DNA from 4 places in the Xanthocytophaga agilis genome. Region 4 is predicted to be linked to each of the others. Evidence: riboswitches for the same ligand, from Rfam matches in the RefSeq annotation. Region 4 holds a riboswitch; each other region holds the start of a gene.
What was found. A riboswitch is a leader RNA that binds a small molecule or an ion and turns the genes downstream of it on or off. The one in region 4 is predicted to bind S-adenosylmethionine.
Positions count from the first base shown of each region.

Region 1 (5,459 bases), on a different contig from region 4:
CGATACAAATGGAATCGTACAATCCAAATTATATAGGTGGAGACATTAATGGTGGAGTGATTGATTTGACTCAATTATATACACGGCCCGCTTTGCGTCTTTCTCCCTATAAAACATCAGCCAAAGGCATTTATATCTGCTCTTCTTCAACGCCTCCTGGTGGAGGCGTACATGGTATGTGTGGATATTATGCGGCCAAAAGAGCTCTGAAAGATATCTTTAAAACACCTATTATGCCTCTAAAGCCTTTTTTGAATTAAAATACATTTATAAAAATATAGCTAACCTGATTTCGATGTCTCGAGTTACTCAAACCCTTCCTGAAAAAACACGATTTATCTTTACCGAAGACTGGACGGTAGTCGTACTTGGTATAACCATTATTGCTTTAGCGTTGGCAGGATTGCCTTTGCCTGTTCCTACAACCTCCTGTCAAAAATGGTATTATCAAACCCATGAAGGCAGGAGGATATGCTGATAGGAGTGCTGATATTGCTTATGCTTTGTTACAAGGAAGAATCCATATTGTTACTCCAGTCTTTCTCCTTGCTCACTTTATAGAGGAGTTACATATGAGCTAAAAGCTATTCCCAATTTGGGACATGTATAAGCCCAATCAGATTAATCAATTCAAGCTAATCGATCTTGTTAAGCAAATGATGACTAAGATTTGAGGAATGGGACACAATTGAGGCTTGAATAATATAATTATACATTCTGTATCTTTATTTGAAGTCAAAGAAAGGTTCGTTTATTTACCAGTTATATTCCATGATATGAAAATACAACTGACAAAAAATGCTAAAATAGGTTTGAAAGAAAAAATGGTTAAAGTAAGCAGGCTGCTACTGACAATCTGGGGCGGAATTTCACTGATAGGAGTAATAGTTATTGGTTGTTATGTAATATACTCAATGACTTTGGGCAACAGAGACGTAGAAGGTAAGGCAACTAAATCAGACGTGAGATTTGTATTAAACTGGTGTGGACTTGGCGACGAGAGGATTGAAAAAGTCTTGAATAGCTATAATTCCGCACATTCATTCACCGGCGACCATCTTGACGTTTATGAAATAAAAATAACGAATATAACGGTTGACGAACTAACTAAATGAAATGACAGTAGATCAAGAAATTGGTATCGGATGGACAGCCTCCCAACTGTTTAGATCAAGCGGTAACTTTTGTTGGTAATTGTCAACATAAGACACCATGGTTTCCGACAGTAGAAAAACTAAGGGCAGAAGACTTCTATGTTTACCCTCAGAGTATTTATTGTTATGGTGTTACTCCTTCAGCAGCAGAACTTATTTTCGTTAACCCAAAAGAGAAAAAGGTTTATTATATTAGTACAAAAATGTAGCGATAGAACTATAATGACCCAAAACTTGATTTTTTTGCTCCAAAACCCACTCTTTATAGATACTTGAAGTGTTAGAGACAATACCAGAATATGCGGTTACTATTACTAATTTTATTAGCAAATACGATCTTTTTTGGGTGTAACTCTTCCGTAAGCTTTCTTAGATTCGAAAAGATATTATTGGTCTTATTGATTCAGACCTTTTTATTTATAGTATTTGACATAGGAATATACTTCTTGCACTATCACAAAGATGTATTCTTTGACTATTTTCTTTTAACCTAAAAGTTGAAAAATATATAAATACATAATCTCTACAGAAAAAGTAGAGAAATGATTTGGAAATCACAAATTAGTCTCTACATTTGCATCATCTTACTAATTAAGCACCACCATTAATTAGTTAATTTATACAGAGGAAGGGAGAGAACAGGCTCGCAGAACTTCCAGCAACTTTCTGACCACCCGGAAACAGTGCTACATCCTGACCATTTTGGTAAAGATAAATTAACAAGACGATGAAACAACTCCTATTCTCAACATTTGTAAGACGTCTATTGCACACAACAGGGATGTACTATTTCTTAGTTGAGCCTATGGATTATACTATAACAAGCTACTATGAAGATAGTGGTTGTTGACAGAAATTTCTCTCTGCTATTATTTGTAATCACAAACATGTACTGTCTGCCGAACTGCCTTTGTTGGTAGGGTGGAAATGCTTTGTCTTTACAATCGAAAAATAAGTAACCAATCAACAACTACCTATAACCAATTGCTTCCAGAACCCTGGATTGAGAGATATTCACGGCTACTGCAAGTTTTATCTTTTGATTTACCACTAAACCAACAGTAATTATGAAACGTATTTCCTTTTTATTCCTTGCTATTGTCGCTTCTGTTTTAGTATCCTTTATCGGAAACAAAACGTCTAAGGGACAAACAACTCTGAAAGTAGACACACAAGCCAGTAAATTAGTTTGGACTGGTAAGAAATTTACTGGTCAGCATACAGGCAACATTGCATTGACCAGTGGCAATCTGATTGTAACAGATGGTAAGCTAAAAGGTGGAACTTTTGAAATTGATACACGAACAATCACTGTTACCGATATTACAGATAGTGAGCAAAACGCCAAACTGGTAAAACATTTAAAAGGCGATGACTTTTTTGGTGTAGAGAAGTTCCCAAAAGCTACTCTGACAATCACTTCTGCTACCCCAAAAGGAGGAGATGCCTATGACCTTTCCGGAAAGCTAACCATTAAAGGTGTAACTAACACAGTTAACTTCCCAGCTGTTGCGAAGATCGAAAAAGATAAAGCTACAGCAACTGCCAAGATAGTAGTAAACCGAACCAAATACGATATCAAGTATGGCTCTAAGTCTTTCTTCCCCAATATTGGAGATAAGTTTATCTACGACGATTTTGAACTGGATGTAAACATTGTTGCTACCGGACAATCTACTGCTACTGCAAAAGCGAAATAAAACAGATTTTAGCCTCTAAAGTAAAGTGTAAAAGTATAATTATAGTTAAAGTGTGAATGTAAGAAAGGGAATTAACCAATCTGATTTGGCTTTGGGTTCTGCCATTGCCTGCCCAAAGTCCAATCTTTCCTACCTTTCACAAAATACAGCAACCATACAACTCTATACAGTATTGATGAAATTTTACTTCTTACTAGTGTTACTGATTTCCTCTACCGCATTGGCTCAGCGTGTGAGACAGGAAGAGCATCATGCTCATTCGGGTGGAGGAGATCATAATCATCTGGCACATATACAGGCTTATCGGCAGGAAACTGTATATGTTCATAATCTTCCTGCCCCGCAATTACTCAAAGGAATTGGATCTTCTAATCTCAAAATAAAAACGTCTTCTGCACAGGCACAGGCTTATTTTAGTCAGGGGGTTGCTTTATTGCACTGCTTCTGGGATTTTGAAGCCTATCGTGCATTTAAAGAAGCTATTCGGCTTGATTCTGTTGCTCTTATGCCTTACTGGGGTTTATACAGTGCCATTGGTGCTATTGAAGGAGATGACTTTACAGCCGATAAATTATTAGCCGTTCAACAATTGAAAAAGCTAAAAGAAACAGCTTCTGAACATGAGAAGCTATACGCAGACGCAATACTGGCAAGAGATGAAGAACAAGATGGGAGTAAAAAAGAATATCAGAAGAAGCTGGAACTGATCATTCACAAATATCCGAAAGACATAGATGCCAAGTTATTTCTGGCATTAAGCAAAATGGGAGGGTACGATGCGGCTATGAATCCCCATGAAGGACAACTATATGCTGAATACCTTTTGCGTGATCTGCTGAAAAATTACCCTGAAAATGCTGCTGCTCATCACTACTGGATACATCTGATGGAAAACTGCTGTCCGGAACAGGCACTGGAGAGTTCTGCCAAGTTACCCAATTTGGCACCTGCCTCAGGACATATGGTGCATATGCCAGGGCATGTGTATTATAAGTTGGGTGACTACAAAAAAGCGTATGATGCCTTTGCTGCTTCGCTGGCTGTCGACTCTGCATATATGAAAGAGCAGGGAATTGCGGAAGTAGACGCCTGGAATTATATTCATAACATCAACTATCTTTTATCTAACTGTGCCGAAGATGGACGGTATGCAACGGCACTGTTATATGCAGAAAAGTTGAAAAGCATGCCTGCTACTAAAGAACGCAAACGAAAATATGAAGGCCGTTTCTTTTATCAGGGGGTAATTGCACCTGCCAAGATGGAACTGTGCTTTGGATTTTACAAGAAGGCTGCAGATCGTCTGGCTGCTATTCGGCTCGATCAGGATAGCTTATATACAACCAAAGCCATAGCCTACAAAGATGCTCTATATTACTTTGCTTCAGGAATGCATGCGGTAAAAAGCAACAAAATCGCTGATGCCAGAAAGTATGCAGATGCATTGGATGCTTCGTTATGGCGCAATAGTCACCAATTGCATTCTGATGATATTATCAATATCCGTAGGCTAAATGACCTGAATGTGGCTTCTCTTGAATTGCAGGGTGTAATTAAAAGTGCAGAAAATAACTATAATGAGGCTGTTGCCTTACTGGAAAAAGCAAAACAGAAAGAGGATGACCTGGGATATAGCGAACCTCCGTCTTATGCACGTCCGGTATTGATCAGTCTGGCCGAAACACATCTGAAAGCTCGTCAGTATGATAAGGCTATTAATGCTTACGAACAACTACTCGAAAGACATCCTAATACAGCCAATGGACTATGGGGATTATACAAAGTCTACAAACAAAAAGGTGATTCAGTAAATACCAAAAAATATGCTGCATTGCTTGCACAGGTAGTGCAATATGGTGACAAAACACTATATCCTTTATAAGCAAGACCATTCCCGACCATACAATGAAACCTGAAAGAATCTGTACACTTCTGATAACCCTTTTTCTGAGTTTATACGCATTTGCACAACCCACAAAAGTAATTGTAAGAGCCAAAGCAAAAGATGCCAAATTTATTGGAACAGGCATAGGAGGAGCCTATATTATTATTCGAAGCGATCTGACTGGAGAAGTGCTGGCAAAAGGATTAACAACGGGTGCATCGGGAAACACGGACTTGATTATGAAGACTCCCTATACTCGTAATCTTCCTCTCACCGATGAAAAGACAGCCAAATTTGAGACATTGATCGATATCAAAGAACCAACATTTGTGACTATTGAAGCTATTGCGCCTGTAAATCGTAAATCTGCGGCTGTAACCGCTAGTACACAACTATGGCTTATACCCGGAAAAGCAATAGATGGGGAAGGAGTTGTATTAGAGATTCCAGGTTTTATTCTGGACATTCTGGAACCACAGACACATCAGGTAATTCAGATTGCTTCGTTAAAAAATAACCAGGTGAAAATCAGGATTAATCTTGTAATGATGTGTGGCTGTGTGATCAACAAAGGAGGTATATGGAATGCAGATAACATTGATGTAAAAGCTTTGGTGAAGAAAGACAGTACTCCTCAGAATGAAGTGGTACTGAAAAGTATTCAGGATAATATTTTCGAGGGATTGCTTCCTGTGTCAGACAAAGGTAGTTATGAGATAC
Region 1 is NZ_JASJOU010000021.1:20,595-26,053, reverse strand. It holds gene QNI22_RS36375 (phytoene desaturase family protein) at 1-260, shown strand, start outside; gene QNI22_RS36370 (hypothetical protein) at 296-478, shown strand; gene QNI22_RS36365 (hypothetical protein) at 777-1,115, shown strand; SAM riboswitch class I at 1,769-1,872, shown strand; gene QNI22_RS36360 (YceI family protein) at 2,222-2,854, shown strand; gene QNI22_RS36355 (tetratricopeptide repeat protein) at 2,907-4,736, shown strand; gene QNI22_RS36350 (hypothetical protein) at 4,760-5,459, shown strand, end outside.
Region 1: it holds a riboswitch for S-adenosylmethionine, as region 4 does, so the genes downstream of both, QNI22_RS36360 (YceI family protein) here and QNI22_RS24050 (cysteine desulfurase family protein) in region 4, are expected to answer to the same signal.

Region 2 (5,459 bases), on a different contig from region 4:
GTTAAGTGAATAACAATCGCATTATTTGGACCTACATCCCACTTAAACTGACGTACTGCTTCAATAAATGGCAATGATTCGATATCACCCACACAACCACCTATTTCAGTAATAACAATATCATATTCTCCAGTATCACCTAATGCCCGTATACTCCGTTTAATCTCATCTGTAATATGAGGAATTACCTGAACAGTTTTGCCAAGATATGCACCTTGTCGTTCTTTAGTGATTACACTATTATAGATGCGTCCAGTAGTAACGTTATTGGCTTGAGATGTAGGAGTGTTCAAAAAACGTTCGTAATGCCCCAAATCCAAATCTGTTTCTGCCCCATCATCTGTGACATAACATTCCCCATGTTCGTAGGGGTTTAATGTGCCTGGATCAATATTAAGATAAGGGTCGAATTTTTGAATGGTTACCGAGAAACCTCTGGCTTGCAGAAGCTTAGCCAATGATGATGCAATAATTCCTTTGCCTAAAGAAGATGTTACGCCTCCCGTAACGAAAATGTATTTTGCAGATGCCATAAGTTGTTATTCTCTGAAAGACTTATGGGATACAAAGGTAGGGAAAATTTTTGGGAGTTAAACAGATAAAAATAACGAACTCTCAAAAAGTGAAAGATTTACCAAACTTTATCAGAATAATCATAAAAGAAGCTGGTAAAAGCCGATTACTACATAGATTCTTGAAATGAATTACCTATACATACTATAAGTATATCTCACAAGACATAATATATCTTTTAAATAAAAAGCAGACAGAGGGAATAAGCGACAAAAAATAATATTTGTCCATACAAAGCATTTATTTTGCACTTCTAAAAAATACTGCTTACAAAACCTTTATGACAGATAGTATTCAGCGTGCCTACGAAATTTTAAAAACAGGTGGAGTTGTTCTTTCTCCTACTGATACAGTATGGAGTATTCTTTGTGATGCCCGTAATGACGCGGCTGTTAAACGAGTCCATGAATTAAAAAAGCGAGAAACACCTAAACCTCTGGTGGCTATGATTTCACAAATAGGCTGGCTCCCTGAATATATGAATAAAGTGCCGGATATAGCCTGGGATCTGGTTGAATTTTCAGAACGTCCATTAACTGTGGTTTACTCCAATGGAAAAAATGTATCTTCCGATGTGTTAGCATCAGATCGAAGTATTGCGATTCGCTTAGTCAAAGACAATGATTTTCTGGTGAAGCTTATCGGAAAGTTTAATCGTGCGATTGTTTCAACTTCTGCAAATCGCCCTAATCAGTTTATTCCCAGAACACTAGATGATGTAGATCCTGAAATTGTCAAAGGCGTAGACTATGTTGTCCCAATGGATCAAAGCACCAAAAATGATTATCAGCTGGCCAATATACTCCGGTTGGAAGTCAATGGTGAAATTAAGTTTATCCGGAAATAGTAAGGGTTCAGGTATGATACCTGAACCTATCTTTCTTACTTTCCACTTATTTTTATAGAATTCATAACCTCTTTCGCAATAGGTTGCCAGCGTTCTTTTACCTGAACAGGACAATTGAAGGCCATAACATTCACTTTATTACGAATCGTTGTATATACAATATAAGAATATTGGCGTGTAACACCCTTATTAGCTGAATTAGGATCCTCATCACGCAATTCTGCGGTGTATTCCAAAACGACAAAATCCCGTTCATTAATCTGGACAACTCCTTCCTGAATAAAATCAACTTTAGTAAAGTTAGACCGGATTCCCGATTTAAAAAAGTCTTTCAACATTGCCAGATCCTGTTGCCTTCCAGGTGTAGTTGTTTGATTAAAAGAGAAATCAGCTACCCGGTCAGCACTTGAAAAACTAGCAGTTGGCTTTCGTGCTACAAAATATTTGGCGGCAATTTCATCATCTGTCATTGGATGAAAATCTTCAGGTAGCGAAACTGTAATTTGTTCTGTTAGCTTTGTCTTCTTTAGTTTAGGCACACCCTGAAAACCTATTCCCCAAGCCGTTAAAACCAATAAGAAAATCTTAAGTTGAAATCCCATAGCATTTTTAGAATAATGATGACCACAAAATAAGTGCAAAATCTGATCCCATCTCATTTTTTAAATTCTAATTGGGACATGTCTTTTTATAAAACATGAATTGTCCTCAAAACCTATACTAGGTTGATAAATGATTTTGCCATAGCTGAAGGTTTCATAAACAAATTTTGCAAATCTAAAAAACGCTTTCTACTTTTGTAACCCTGCAAGTCAATTACCCTCAACAAGTAATTGGTTTATACAGAAGACGGGAGAGAATAGGCTCGAAGAACGTCTGGCAACCTACCCTCAATGGCAAGGTGCTAAATCCTACCTAAGCTGATTAGGAAATATAAATCAAAAAATCATGCTTCTTAAAAAATCAATTTCAGGCCATTTGTGCATGACTGTGTTATTGCAACACATTCTACCAGCATTTTTTTGTGTATTGAGTTTCTTTCCTTTCCGAATGCGCTCTAGTTTGCGATGTGTGCAAAATTGTAGCGGAGTCGCATTACTCTACTAGTTTTATATACTTTAAGGAGATTTATTTGGAATTCCCTCTAAAAAAGCTGTATTTTCAAGAATCCAAATTTCAATCTTATTTAACAACCTCAAACACACCTAGTTATGTCTCAATTACGTTTCGAAACCCTACAACTGCATGCAGGTCAGGAAGTTGACCCTACTACACAATCACGTGCAGTGCCTCTTTACCAAACCACCTCCTACCAGTTCAAAGATTCTACACATGGTGCAAATCTGTTTGCCTTAAAAGAGTTTGGCAACATTTACACACGTATTATGAATCCTACTCAGGACGTTTTTGAGAAGCGGATTGCAGCATTGGAGGGAGGGGTTGCAGCACTGGCTGTAGCTTCAGGACACGCAGCACAATTTATTGCATTAAATAACATTCTCAATGTTGGTGACAACTTTGTCACTTCTCCGTTTTTATATGGAGGAAGCTGGAATCAGTTTAAAGTTTCATTTAAAAGGCTTGGTGTAGAAGCTCGCTTTGCCAAAGACAATGAACCAGCCAGCTTCGAACAATTAATCGATGAAAAAACCAAGGCTATTTATCTGGAAACGATTGGAAATCCTGGTTTGAATGTAGCAGACTTCGATGCCATTGCAGCCTTAGCCAAAAAGTATGATCTACCTGTAATCGTTGACAATACATTTGGTATTGGCGGTTATCTTTTCCGTCCATTGGAACATGGAGCCCATGTTGTTGTAGAATCAGCAACCAAATGGATTGGAGGTCATGGTACCAGTATTGGTGGGGTAATAATTGATGGTGGTAATTACAATTGGGGCAATGGAAAATACCCTCAGTTTACTGAACCTTCAGAGGGATACCACGGATTAAAGTTCTGGGAAATTTTTGGAGAAGGTAATCCTATTGGACTTCCTAATATCGCCTTCATTATCCGCTGCCGGGTAGAAGGTTTACGTGATTGGGGTCCAGCCATTAGTCCGTTTAACTCATTCCTATTCCTTCAAGGATTAGAAACCCTTTCTTTACGTGCAGATCGTCATGTGGAGAACGCACTGAAACTGGCCCAATGGCTGGAGGCACATGATCAGGTAGAAAGTGTAAACTATCCTGGTCTGCCAAGCAGCCCACATTATACACTGGCTCAAAAGTATCTGAAACGTGGAGCAGGATCAATTCTGACGTTCAACATCAAAGGAGGCAAAGATGAAGCTGAGAAATTTGTTAACAGCTTAAAGCTAACTAGCCATTTGGCCAATGTAGGAGATGCCAAGACGCTTATTATCCATCCAGCCTCAACAACTCATTCTCAATTGAATGAAACAGAACAACGCAGTGCCGGTGTAGAGCCTACATTACTGCGGGTGTCAGTAGGTCTGGAACATATTGAAGATATTAAAGCCGATTTTGAACAGGCATTTGTTAAAATTCACGAAGATAGCGCAGTATTAAATTAATATAAAAGGGTTTCATGGCTAAAATAACTAGCCATGAAACCAATCTTTTCATCCCTAATTATTAATTGAATTTGAATCTTTTACAATTCAGTTACGAACAAGAATTTACATTAGAGTCTGGAGAAACTTTAGCACGGTTCAATCTGGTGTATGGAACATCCGGCACACTAAATGAAACAAAAGATAATGTGATCTGGGTTTGTCATGCATTGACAGGAAATGCAAGTGCAGATGATTGGTGGTCAGGAATGATTGGAGAAGGTAAATTCTACAATCCTGATGAGCATTTTATTATATGTGCCAACATCATTGGTTCACATTATGGATCAACAGGGCCATTTTCATGGAATAACAAAACCGATGATCGATACTATCACGACTTTCCGTTTGTGACTATCCGGGATATGGTCAATGCCATGGAACTACTTCGTATTCACTTAGGCATTACAAAAATCCACACCTGTATTGGCGGCTCACTTGGTGGGCAACAGGCTATGGAATGGGCAATTCTGCAGCCTACTCTCATTGACAACCTGATTCTGATAGCCACCAATGCCTACCATTCAGCATGGGGAATAGCTTTCAATGAGTCACAACGTATGGCAATCGAAACAGATCCAACCTGGAAAGAAAAACGTCCGGATGCAGGTATCCAGGGAATGAAAACAGCCAGATCTATTGCCTTACTGTCTTATCGCCATTACGAAACATACACTCAGAAACAAACGTCACCTGATAAAAACAAACAGGATGATTTTCCTGCATCGTCTTATCAACGATACCAGGGTGAGAAATTGGCAAAACGATTTAATGCATTCAGCTATTGGGTATTGTCCAAAGCAATGGATTCACACAATGTAGGGCGTGGGCGTGGAGGAGTAGAAGCAGCACTACGGGTGATCCGATCCAAAACACTTGTCATAGGTATATCTACAGATATTTTATTTCCTGTATCAGAACAAAAATACTTGGCACAAACTATACCGAATGCGCAATACACAGAGATAGAATCCATTTATGGACATGATGGTTTTTTAGTAGAGTTTGAGATTTTGAGTCAGATACTAAAACAATTTTATATCTCCTCTGACATTCCGAAAGATATACCAGTAGAAAAAGAGTGAGATTTTTATTCATATAGACATATAAGTAAGACGTTACATGAGCAAGAAATTACGCATCGGTTTATTTGGCTTTGGCGTGGTAGGTCAAGGCCTTTACGACATTTTTACACATACAACAGATTTTAATGCCGAGATTGTCAAAATCTGTGTAAAAAACCCTCACAAATCCCGTCCATTACCCGCAGATCGATTTACATTCGATCCGGATGATATCTTGGGAGACCCAACTATCAATCTGGTTGTTGAAATGATCAACAACACAGAAGATGCGTATATCATTGCCAAAACAGCCCTTCAGAATGGAAAAACCGTTGTTTCTGCCAGCAAAAAAATGATTGCAGAAAATCTGGAAGAACTGGTTGCCTTACAAAATCAATA
Region 2 is NZ_JASJOU010000002.1:101,768-107,226, forward strand. It holds gene QNI22_RS07065 (CTP synthase) at 1-533, opposite strand, end outside; gene QNI22_RS07070 (L-threonylcarbamoyladenylate synthase) at 854-1,420, shown strand; gene QNI22_RS07075 (hypothetical protein) at 1,456-2,022, opposite strand; SAM riboswitch class I at 2,256-2,360, shown strand; gene QNI22_RS07080 (O-acetylhomoserine aminocarboxypropyltransferase/cysteine synthase family protein) at 2,632-3,957, shown strand; gene QNI22_RS07085 (homoserine O-acetyltransferase family protein) at 4,029-5,081, shown strand; gene QNI22_RS07090 (homoserine dehydrogenase) at 5,119-5,459, shown strand, end outside.
Region 2: it holds a riboswitch for S-adenosylmethionine, as region 4 does, so the genes downstream of both, QNI22_RS07080 (O-acetylhomoserine aminocarboxypropyltransferase/cysteine synthase family protein) here and QNI22_RS24050 (cysteine desulfurase family protein) in region 4, are expected to answer to the same signal.

Region 3 (5,459 bases), 130 kb from region 4:
CAGAATAACAGGTAAAAGGCGGATAAAGCTATCTTGCCGAAATATAACCATAAAAAAAATGCAAGGTCAATGACTTTGCATTTTTTTGATCAAGCATGAAGAAATCTATTTGTCTTGTCAGATCTGTAATACCTTATCTAGCAGGATAGGGTCGGTCTGCACGAATATTTCTATGTGGATGAGAAGGCGGCTGCTGTATCCATTGTATTAAAGTCCTGCGCATTGAGAAAAGTAAAAACGCTGTCCATGATAAAAATCCCAAAAGTGCAATTACCCATGTATCTTCAATCATCACAAGACGAATCATAATACCCCAGAAACACACCAATAGAATAATCAAAAACACACGAACTTTGCCTGAATTATTTTTTGCTTTCATAGTTATTTTACCAAATCTTCGAAAATCCTTTTTTTCCCTTCATTCATTCTTATCATACTACATTGGTAAAATACCCGCTCCAAATTGTAACCAACAAAGTTAAAATAGACTCAAAGAAAATTCAGATACAAAAACCAGTAGGTTTTAATGAGGGTCTAGCCTAAAAAGTAAACAGGATTCCATGATTTTTTTAATTTTTTTTCAAAATTTGGGTTACATTTAACTAAGCACTATTTACAAACTTATACCCGACACAATGAAAATCGGTAAACGATATTCGGATGAGGAAATTATACAGCTAGTCAAGTTCGGAAGAAATCTTGAACAACCTATTAGTTATTTATATACGGAGCACTTTGAGAATCTAACTAACTTCATTAGAAAGAATAAAGGGAGTCAGCAAGATGCCGAAGATATTTTTCAGGAAACGATCATCACTTTTGTTGATCTCGTAGAACGTGAAAAATTCAGAGGAGAGTCAAGTATCAAGACTTTTTTATATGCCATTGCCCGCAATATATGGCTTAATGAACTTAAAAAAAGAGACCGTATGTTTATCCGTGATACAGAATCATACGAACCCCAGTCTAAAGAGTCAGAAGATTTACAGGAAGCACTGATCAAAAACGAGTCTAAGCAGAAGGTATTAGAATTAATAGAGCAGCTAGGTGAAACATGTAAAAAGATTTTAGTCTACTACTATTACGAAAACCTTTCTATGAAAGAAATCTACGAACGTATGCATTATGAAAGTGAACAAGTAGTTCGTAATCAGAAGTACAAGTGCATGAAGAAGCTAATTGATTGGATTGATACGAATCCGGGTATGAAAAACACAGTTAAAGAACTACTGGCATATGGAACTGAATAACACACAACAAGAACGCTGGGAATACATAGATGCATACCTGCGTAATGAACTCAATACCGGAGAGAAAGCCAAGTTTGAAGACCAACTCTCAATTAACTCTTCTTTACAGGAAGAAGTAACATCAATACGTACAGCCAGCACGTTGATTCGCAGCTATGGACAACGTGAAGAATTAAAAGAAATCCATAAGAAAATGGTAAGCTTACAGAAAAAGAATCAGGATACATCTACACAAAATATACGCTTTTATTTACGAATAGCAGCTATTATTGTGTTCCTTATCGTTGCCTGGTCAGCTATTGGTTTTATGTCACTGACTCCCAATAGCCTGTATAGCGATGACTTTAGTAGTTTTACCTCCGATGCAGTTCGTGGCGAAGCAGGCCCCAAACATCCCAAAACAGAATATCTTATTCACACAGAGTACGCTAATGCTAACTATGTGCGTGTAGTAGAATTATATAAGGGAAGCAAAGAGAAAGGTCTTACAGAAACGTTTCTTGCAGGCAATGCATACCTTGCCATAAATCAAGCCTCTGCTGCAATCTATTGTTTTAAGCAAGTTCTATATCTATCTGCAAAAGAAAACACATATGATTATTATCAGGAAGCTGAATATTACCTAGCATGGTCGTATTTAAAAAACAATCAGCTTGATGATGCGATTAAGCTTTTCGACAAGATTTATCGTAGTGAGTTCCATGTACACAATGGCGATGTAGATTCATGGTTCTACTGGAAACTGAAACTCCTCCAGTGGAAAAGACGATAAGACCTTATTATCAAAAAGTAAAAGCCCGTTTGTAAAGAAGAATAAACGGGCTTTTACTTTTTTATACTCTTAACTTTTTTATTTTCTCATAGAGTCCTTGTATAATCCCATCAATCAGACCTATTTCAGGCACTTTGATCAGATCAGCATTGGCACACTGCATTACATATAAATATATTTCTGCTGCAGGTACAATAACATCCGCCCGATCAGGGTTCAAACGTAGTTTATTGATCCGATCTTCTACAGAATGCCGCATTACAAAATCATGAATGGTTGCAATATCGTCCCGACTTACCATTCCACTTACACTCTGTTGTGTGAACTGGTAAAGTTTAGCCATCTCATAAATTTTACTGATATTCCCTCCTGTTCCTACAGCATAGATAGGCTCTGAAAGCCCTCTAAGTTCTTCTTCCAACCATTCTTTCATGGACTTCCATTGACGCGCAGCTTTTTTAGGCTCTTCCAGTAATCGTACTGAGCCAATCTTGAAAGACCGGGCTGCAATTTTTTTCTGATTTACATATACATTCAATTCAGTACTCCCTCCTCCTACATCAATGTGCACATAAGTAGCTGTATCCAATTCACGTACTACTACATTATTGACCAACTCAGCCTCCTGATTGCCTGTGATGACTTGAATACGCATATTCAGTTTTTCCTGAATCCGCTTTACAATATCGGGTCCGTTTTCTGCTTCACGCATAGCAGATGTAGCACAAAGACGAAACTGATCTACTTCATGCAATTCAAACAACAACTTACAGGCATGTATAAACTTGGTCAGATTTGCTTCGCGCTGAGGACCAATTACGCCAGAATGAAAAACATCTTTCCCTAATTGAAGTGGAAATCGAATGTACTCTACCTGTTTAAAAGACACTTTATCTCCATCATATAATACCAGACTGATTTGCATACGGGCAGCATTTGACCCTATATCGATGGCACCTAATTTCATAAATAAAAAAAATGAAGGATGTTTAAAATGTAACAACATGTATCCACACTATTCTTTGCCATCTATCAGAACAAAAATAGCACCTTTGTTTTGGATACATTCCCATAGATAGTTCTTATTCCTGTGGATACCATGATTTTTTTGTATAAATGAATCACTATGTATCTATTTTTTATCTTCCTTTTAATTATATACCTTTGTACACAAATGCTTATCCAGAAAGACGGAGGGAATGGACCCAATGATGTCTTGGCAACCGTTTTTCGTTTCAGATATCTTACTACTACCAGAATTGCATCTCTGAAACGTAAAAAAAGGTGCTACTTTCCACCCCAGAACAAACTATTTTTTGGGGAAAGATAAGGAAGAAGCCTCATTTGCAACCCATCAAATGATCCTCCTCTCTGGAACTGCATACGTATAGGCGCTAAAAATAACTGGAATGAGATATCTCTTTTTCCTATTCTTTGCATATTATGTAACTGGTCAATGCTTTGGCCAGGCCACAGCCGTTTATCGAAATCTGGTAATGGAAGGAGGCGGTATTCGGGGTATAGCCTATAGTGGTGCTATTAAGGAACCGGAGCAGAGGGGTATACTGGATTCGATTACTCGGGTAGGTGGCACATCAGCGGGAGCTATACAGGCCGCTCTTCTGGCTGTAGGATATTCGGCAGATGAAATCAGACAACTCATCTATGCTATGCCTGTAAAAAAAATGAACGATGGCCGTTTCGTATTTATAGGTGATAGTAATAGCCTTGTTAAATATTATAACTGGTACAGGAGTGAAAAGTTTACAAAATGGCTGGAAGAACAACTAAAGGCCAAAACAGGACTTGACAATATTACACTGGACCAGCTACATACTATGGCAGGCCCAAACGGTATGAGGGATTTATATGTCACAGGCACCAATCTTACCCAACAAAAGGTCGAAGCGTTGTCATACGAAATCTATCCAGCCATGAAAGTATCAGATGCAGTTCGTATTTCCATGTCGATACCTCTGTATTTTAAAGCCATGTTTATAGATTCTCTTGGTAATACTATAGCAAAACCTGCGCCTGGCCAGAAGGTAAACGTGATGGTAGATGGAGGTATTTTAGCTAATTATCCTATTGACCTTTTTGATCAGAACAAGTATTTATACAGGCCACAATCTGGACTTGCTTTGGATGCCTATATACTCAATTCTAAAACACTAGGTTTGCGTCTGGATAGAGAAGAGCAAATACCCTATGATAATCAGCAGAAAGGACTCGCCCCCTATGAGATTTACAATTTTAAGAGTTATATGTCTGCCTTTTACACTAACGATTGGATTCCTACATAAGAAATAACCTCTACCAATATACTAAGAATATATACCATACATCGACATTAACATATACCTATACCTACATGACTGACATTCGCGATATTCTCAAGCAACGTATCCTCATACTTGATGGAGCCATGGGAACCATGATTCAACGGTATCATCTGACAGAAGAAGACTACAGAGGAGAACGCTTTAAGGATTTCCCCCATGATTTGAAAGGTAACAATGACCTATTATCTATTACACAACCAGCAATCATCAAGGAAATCCATACCAAATATCTGGAAGCAGGAGCGGATATCATTGAAACTAATACCTTCTCGGGTACTTCTATCGCAATGGCAGACTACCATATGGAAGATCTGGTATATGAATTAAACTATGAGTCGGCTAAAGTAGCGAAAGAAGCTGTTATAGAATTTAATGCAAAATACCCTGAAAAGCCTCGCTTTGTAGCAGGTGCTATGGGGCCAACCAACCGTACGGCATCGTTGTCGCCAGATGTTAACAATCCTGGCTATCGTGCTATTACGTTTGATCAACTGGTTGACGCTTATTATGAACAGGTACGCGGACTTGTTGATGGTGGAGCGGATATACTATTGGTAGAAACCATTTTTGATACGCTTAATGCTAAAGCAGCTTTATTTGCCATTGATTTATTCTTTGTCAATAACAAAGATAAGCAGCCTTTGCCTATCATGGTTTCCGGAACCATCACAGATGCATCCGGACGTACTCTATCCGGGCAGACAACGGAAGCATTCTTAACTTCTGTATCACATCTGCCGTTGCTTTCTGTAGGACTTAACTGTGCACTAGGTGCAGACTTAATGCGTCCGTATGTCCAAACATTAGCAAAAGAATCTCCTTTCTTTACCTCTGCATACCCTAATGCAGGACTCCCCAATGAATTTGGAGAATATGATCAATCTCCGGATGAGATGGCAGCCATTGTAGAAGGGTTTCTGTCAGATAGCTTTGTCAATATAATAGGTGGTTGCTGTGGTACTACGCCTGATCATATTCAGGCTATTGCAAAAGTAGCAGCCAACTATCAGCCACGTCCTCTTCCTCAGTTTGACAAGACAATGAAACTGTCAGGTCTGGAGCCATTAAGGGTAACCAAAGAAACTAACTTCATCA
Region 3 is NZ_JASJOU010000009.1:346,757-352,215, forward strand. It holds gene QNI22_RS24565 (hypothetical protein) at 134-379, opposite strand; gene QNI22_RS24570 (RNA polymerase sigma factor) at 636-1,250, shown strand; gene QNI22_RS24575 (tetratricopeptide repeat protein) at 1,237-2,022, shown strand; gene QNI22_RS24580 (Ppx/GppA phosphatase family protein) at 2,084-2,989, opposite strand; SAM riboswitch class I at 3,198-3,355, shown strand; gene QNI22_RS24585 (patatin-like phospholipase family protein) at 3,432-4,325, shown strand; gene metH (methionine synthase) at 4,394-5,459, shown strand, end outside.
Region 3: it holds a riboswitch for S-adenosylmethionine, as region 4 does, so the genes downstream of both, QNI22_RS24585 (patatin-like phospholipase family protein) here and QNI22_RS24050 (cysteine desulfurase family protein) in region 4, are expected to answer to the same signal.

Region 4 (5,459 bases):
CTCCCCACGCTGGAGTATAAAAGCTAATAACCAGTGGTTTGTACTCAACCAAGTCAGCAATAGATACTGTTGAATGAGAGAATAAGTGTCCAGGTAGCTGTTGCCATACACCTTGTTGACGTGATAATTCAGCTGAAGGAGCTTTTTCGCCAACTGTTAGTGGTTGAGGGATAAGAGTCTTTTCAGCAAAAAAACGTGTTGAATAATCCGCTATTGAGTTTTCAAATGCAAATTCAGGTTGAAAATCAGGAATAAAAGGAAGAGATCGGGCATTTATATGAGATTGCATATATGTCGTTTTTTAAAGTCTACAGATAAGTTTATAAATAATGTCCTTAGATATAGGACTGAAAAACAGTTCTCCGACAACTCCCTCAGATTTCCTGTTTAAAATAATGCTAGATTTAGTTGGCAATCACCAACAACAATAGCATGCATAAGAGGCAAAATAATGTAACATAAACCTCACATAAGAATTAAGATGCAACAGCAGAACCATAGATCAAACGCAGATACTGTTTTTCAAACCAAGTAAAGAAGCAGATCAGAGTTACTACAAACAGGCTACCAAATACAACTATACTTGTTGGCCCAAAATATATATAGGCAAATAATGTAGCTGTTGCCAACCGCGTATATTCCAGGTAAAAGACCCATGTCCGCTGTTCTAGAATGGCACCACAATTAATGAGTGTCAATACTATTAATAGTGCTACTCCTATCTGTAGGCTAAGTGAAATCTGATGCTCAAATAAAATAACCAGAAACAAACTAAGAAGTACACTTCCAATCTGCCATATGACATAATTTTTAAATCGTATACCACTAGCATTTACTGACTTATTAAAAAGGAATCTTTGTTCCAATTTCTCTCTTACATATTCAGGAACCAGATCAGGACCACCAAAAATGATTTTTATTTTATTGCCCCACCCTTGGGTATGTTTGACTGTATACATTAGTTCCAGTATAAAATGGAAGTGCTGCCATAAAAAGCTATGACTGTTCAATGGCTTCGTTAAACCATAATGAGGTTCTTCCTTTTCTTCAACAAAAGTCCCGAAAATCTTATCCCAGATAATAAGAACATCTCCATAGTTCTTGTCCAGATAATGCTCATCTGAAGCATGATGCACCCGATGATGAGAAGGAGTTACCAATATATATTCCAGTATTCCCAGTTTGCCAATAGTACGTGTATGAATGAAGAAAGGATATGCACCATGAATTAATAAAATACTTGTAATCATCTCTGGTGGAAACCCGATCCAGGGTAGTACAGACCAAAAAACAACCCGAACCAATGCCTGAAAAACAGTAATACGTGCAGAAACAGTATAGTTAAAATCTTCACTTTGATGATGTACTACATGTACACTCCATAATAAGCTAATTTCATGAGCCAGACGATGATACCAATACCAGACAAAATCAGTGCATAGGAACAATGCCAGCCACAATAATATGCTTGGTTTGATATCAAATAAAGCAAAGTGAGTGTGTATGTATGTATAGAAATAATAGAAAATACCAACTGTAAATAAATCTGCAAGTCTTTCAGCAATGCCAATACTTATATTGACAATAGACCTGTCAAAATGGAAATAATCTTCTTTCTGTTGTTTTCTTGCGACCCAATATTCTAATGCTGTAAACAATAAGAAAATGGGAATTGCAAATGCCAGATAATTTAATTTCATAGTAAACAAGACCTTTATTGAAATATAAGTGGATAATCTTCTTTCAGTTTTTAATACCCTGGCAACAGCCTGAGAATAAGAAGAATACATTTACCACCATATATTTTTTATTCTATTTAGCCATTGCTCAGGGTATTTAAAACAGATCTTTTCATCTCACTTTACAAAAATACATAATTCCTATAGATTTTATAGAGATTATCATAAAAAATTTTCACTTTTTATATAAAGCACTAAAAAACAATCACTTAACCGCACCAGCATACTGTAATACATTTTGGGGTTCATAAATATTTGATAAAACCTTAACCAAGTAATCCACTTCTGCCAAGGTATTGTATTTACTAAATGAGAAGCGAATATTCTCTAGTTCCAGATTACGCCCCAACTGTCTAAGTACATGTGAACCATGCTCTACCAGATTTGAACAAGCACTTCCTCCTGATACATATATTCCTTTTTCATTCAGTATATCTACCAAAGCTCTATCACCTAAAGCAGGAAACCCGATATTAACAATAGAGGGAAGGCTCTTATCCTGTTGATCGCTATCTCCATTAAAGGTAAGTTGAGGAAATACTTCCTTCAATCTTCGGATAAGATAACCTTTTAATTTTTGCAGATATTTCTGTGTGTCATCCAGGTTCTCATAGGCAAGTGATAAGGCGGTTGACAAACCTACAATACCAGCAACATTTTCAGTACCCGCTCTCAAACTTTTTTCCTGAGAGCCACCATGTATCAATGGTTGCAAATGGATCTGTTTATTTACATAGAGAAAACCAATTCCTTTGGGCCCATGAAACTTATGGGCTGAACCAACTAAAAAATGAACAGGGACCTTTGATAGATTTAACTGCCTTTTCCCTAATGTCTGAACCGTATCAGAATGAAAAACAGCTTTATAGGTGCGACATATATTTCCAATTTCTTCTATTTCATTCAGATTCCCAATTTCATTATTTCCGTGCATCAGACTTACAAAGGATGCTGGATTCTTTTGTAATAAGTATTGAAGGTGCCCAAGATTAACTCTACCCCATGCATCTGTCTCAACCAGACTAACTCTTATCTGATAATTCTTCCGATAAAAATCCAGGCTTTTTAACACTGAATCATGTTCTAAAGGGCTTGTTATAAAATGCCGGAAACGTAACGTGTGAATACTCCCTGCCAATGCCAGATTATTTGCTTCTGTGGCTCCAGATGTAAAGAAAATCTCTTCAGGTGAAGCATGTAACAGAGTAGCGATTGTATTCCTGGCTGATTCTACTGCGTCTTTAGCCCGTCTTCCATATTGATGTGTTGATGAAGGATTACCATGATGCTTACCTAAGTAAGGTAACATAGCTTCTAATACCTGCGAATCTAAAGGTGTTGTAGCTGCATTATCGAAGTATATTTCCATAAAGTTGTACTAAAGAATAATAAGTGAAAAGATATGGAACAGACATAATAGAACTTTCTCTTCATAAGAGTTAGTATGTTCAGGCTATCTAAACATAGATATAGTGTCTGAGTAGAGGTCTAACCTCTTGTGTTGTTAATGTGATACAGAAAAAATGTATCTATCTCAGTAGCAACACATTCGTCCGCAGGTAGAGTAATAAGTTGTTTTTAGCATACGATTGTTAATTTATATTTACCTATTCGGTCAGGATGTAGCACTGTTTCCGGGTGGTCAGAAAGTTGCTGGAAGTTCTGCGAGCCTGTTCTCTCCCTTCCTCTGTATAAATTAACTAATTAATGGTGGTATTAATTAGCAGGATTATGTCACAAATATATAGTCAGTTTATAACATAACAAACAATTTGTCTACTTTTTTTATAGACATTACAGAATTAGTTTATTCCATTTTAATATTCACTCATAACTCACTCATTATCAAATGCAAAAAAGCTTTATAGTAGAAACTATAAAGCTTTCCAATTAATTATATTAATCAACATTGAATCATATATATTAATTTCCCATCTGAGTTAGTAGAGTATCCTTTGCTTCATTTTCGTTTTTAGCCAACAACGCAGCTTTCTCTACAACATCCTTTACAGAAGCTACCATCTTGGGCATTTGTTGATTTATTTGTGTCCTTATATCTTTCCAAACCAGATCATACCAAGGTTTCTCTACTGCATTAATCTTATAGGGAAAGCTAGGAGTCATCAGAATGGTATGAAATCGTATCTTTCCTTCATGTCTAAAATTTGTTATCTGATAACGAAAACCATCTTCTATAGCCACAAACTTAAAGTCAAACAAAATAAAACCTTTAGTAACTTCACTTGCTGCGTGTACATTACTATTATAGACCAGATAAGATGTTCCCTTTATTTCTCCTGCTCCTCTATCAGATTCTCGTATGGTTTCTTTAGGCATATATTCTTGCTGCCAGGAAGATAATTGTTTGTAAATCTCCTCTTTTTCTAGCTTATCTACCTTAATCTCTCCTGAAAACATCATTAACTCAGCGTGTTGAGCAATGCTTATTACACAGCTAATTAAAGCAATACCAATTGTCAGTACTAGTTTTTTCATAGTTAAAATATAATATGATTCACTCTTGTCTATTCCTGTAGACAAATATCTCACAAATTGTAAGAAGTTGTAGTTAACTAGTAATTGGACTATACGTGATAGGTGCATTATAACTATCTAAACATCTAATAATCGGTATAAAAATCCTGCTTTTACTATCTTTCTTATCGATTAACGTAAAAGTTTTTCCGATGAGACTGTTCTTTTTAGTACAATAAACATGTTTTATACCAGATAACTTTATCATATTAAAGGTTAAAAATACCAATACAACACTCTGTATATCAATTAATTAAAACTAAGCATACTCTATATACCCGAAAAAAGGATAAATTCTCATTAGTAAAACTTCATTCGTTTATATGAATTAGCTTACACTACCAGCCGCTGAGTTTTAGAAAAACTTACATATATAAAAAACAAGTATAAGTACTTAATCATCGCTTCATGTAAACAAACAGTTTAAGTAAATCGCTTTTTATGGCAACCAAAGACAAATTATTTTGTTAATAAAGTTATTACGATGAGTGAAGTTGTTAATTCAACGAGGTATCCATATTTTCTGTATTTTTATGGCTTTGTTGAACCGTGTCTTATTGAATATTTGTGAGTGTATGTACGATCGTTATTCCTTTAGTCTTCCAAAAGAAAAAATTATACGTCGTTTTGAGATAAAGGTCCCAGGAACCATAGAACCTCAATACAATATTTCTCCGGGAAATACTATATCTGTTATTACTGATCTGCAGCCTAAACAGTTGACAAAAGCGATATGGGGTATTTCAGAGAACAGAAAAACACCAATCCACAAGGTATTTATCAAACAGGATACTCAAAAGACAACTCCTCAAACAACCCAGTTACTCACACAACGTTGCATTATCCTTGCGGATGGATTTTATCTCTGGAAAAAAGTCTCCTATAAAAGTCGTATTCCTTACCGTATTACACTTAAGTGGAATATACCATTTGCCTTTGCAGGTGTATGGCAATATGACTCACAAAACAACAACCAGATCTCATGTGCCATGATTACCACAGATGCCAATGAACTAATTGCTCCTATCTCTACCAAAATACCTCTTATCCTTCCGCTTGAACAGGAAAAGGCCTGGTTAAAAACAGAGACTACACTACAAGAAATACTTCCTCTTATTAAACCCTATTCTAGTGATCAGCTCCGTTTGTTCCCTGTTTCGGGCCAGATTAATCAACTAGATCTTA
Region 4 is NZ_JASJOU010000009.1:220,939-226,397, forward strand. It holds gene QNI22_RS24040 (redoxin domain-containing protein) at 1-289, opposite strand, end outside; gene QNI22_RS24045 (sterol desaturase family protein) at 477-1,700, opposite strand; gene QNI22_RS24050 (cysteine desulfurase family protein) at 1,945-3,108, opposite strand; SAM riboswitch class I at 3,334-3,437, opposite strand; gene QNI22_RS24055 (DUF4468 domain-containing protein) at 3,663-4,235, opposite strand; gene QNI22_RS24060 (SOS response-associated peptidase) at 4,850-5,459, shown strand, end outside.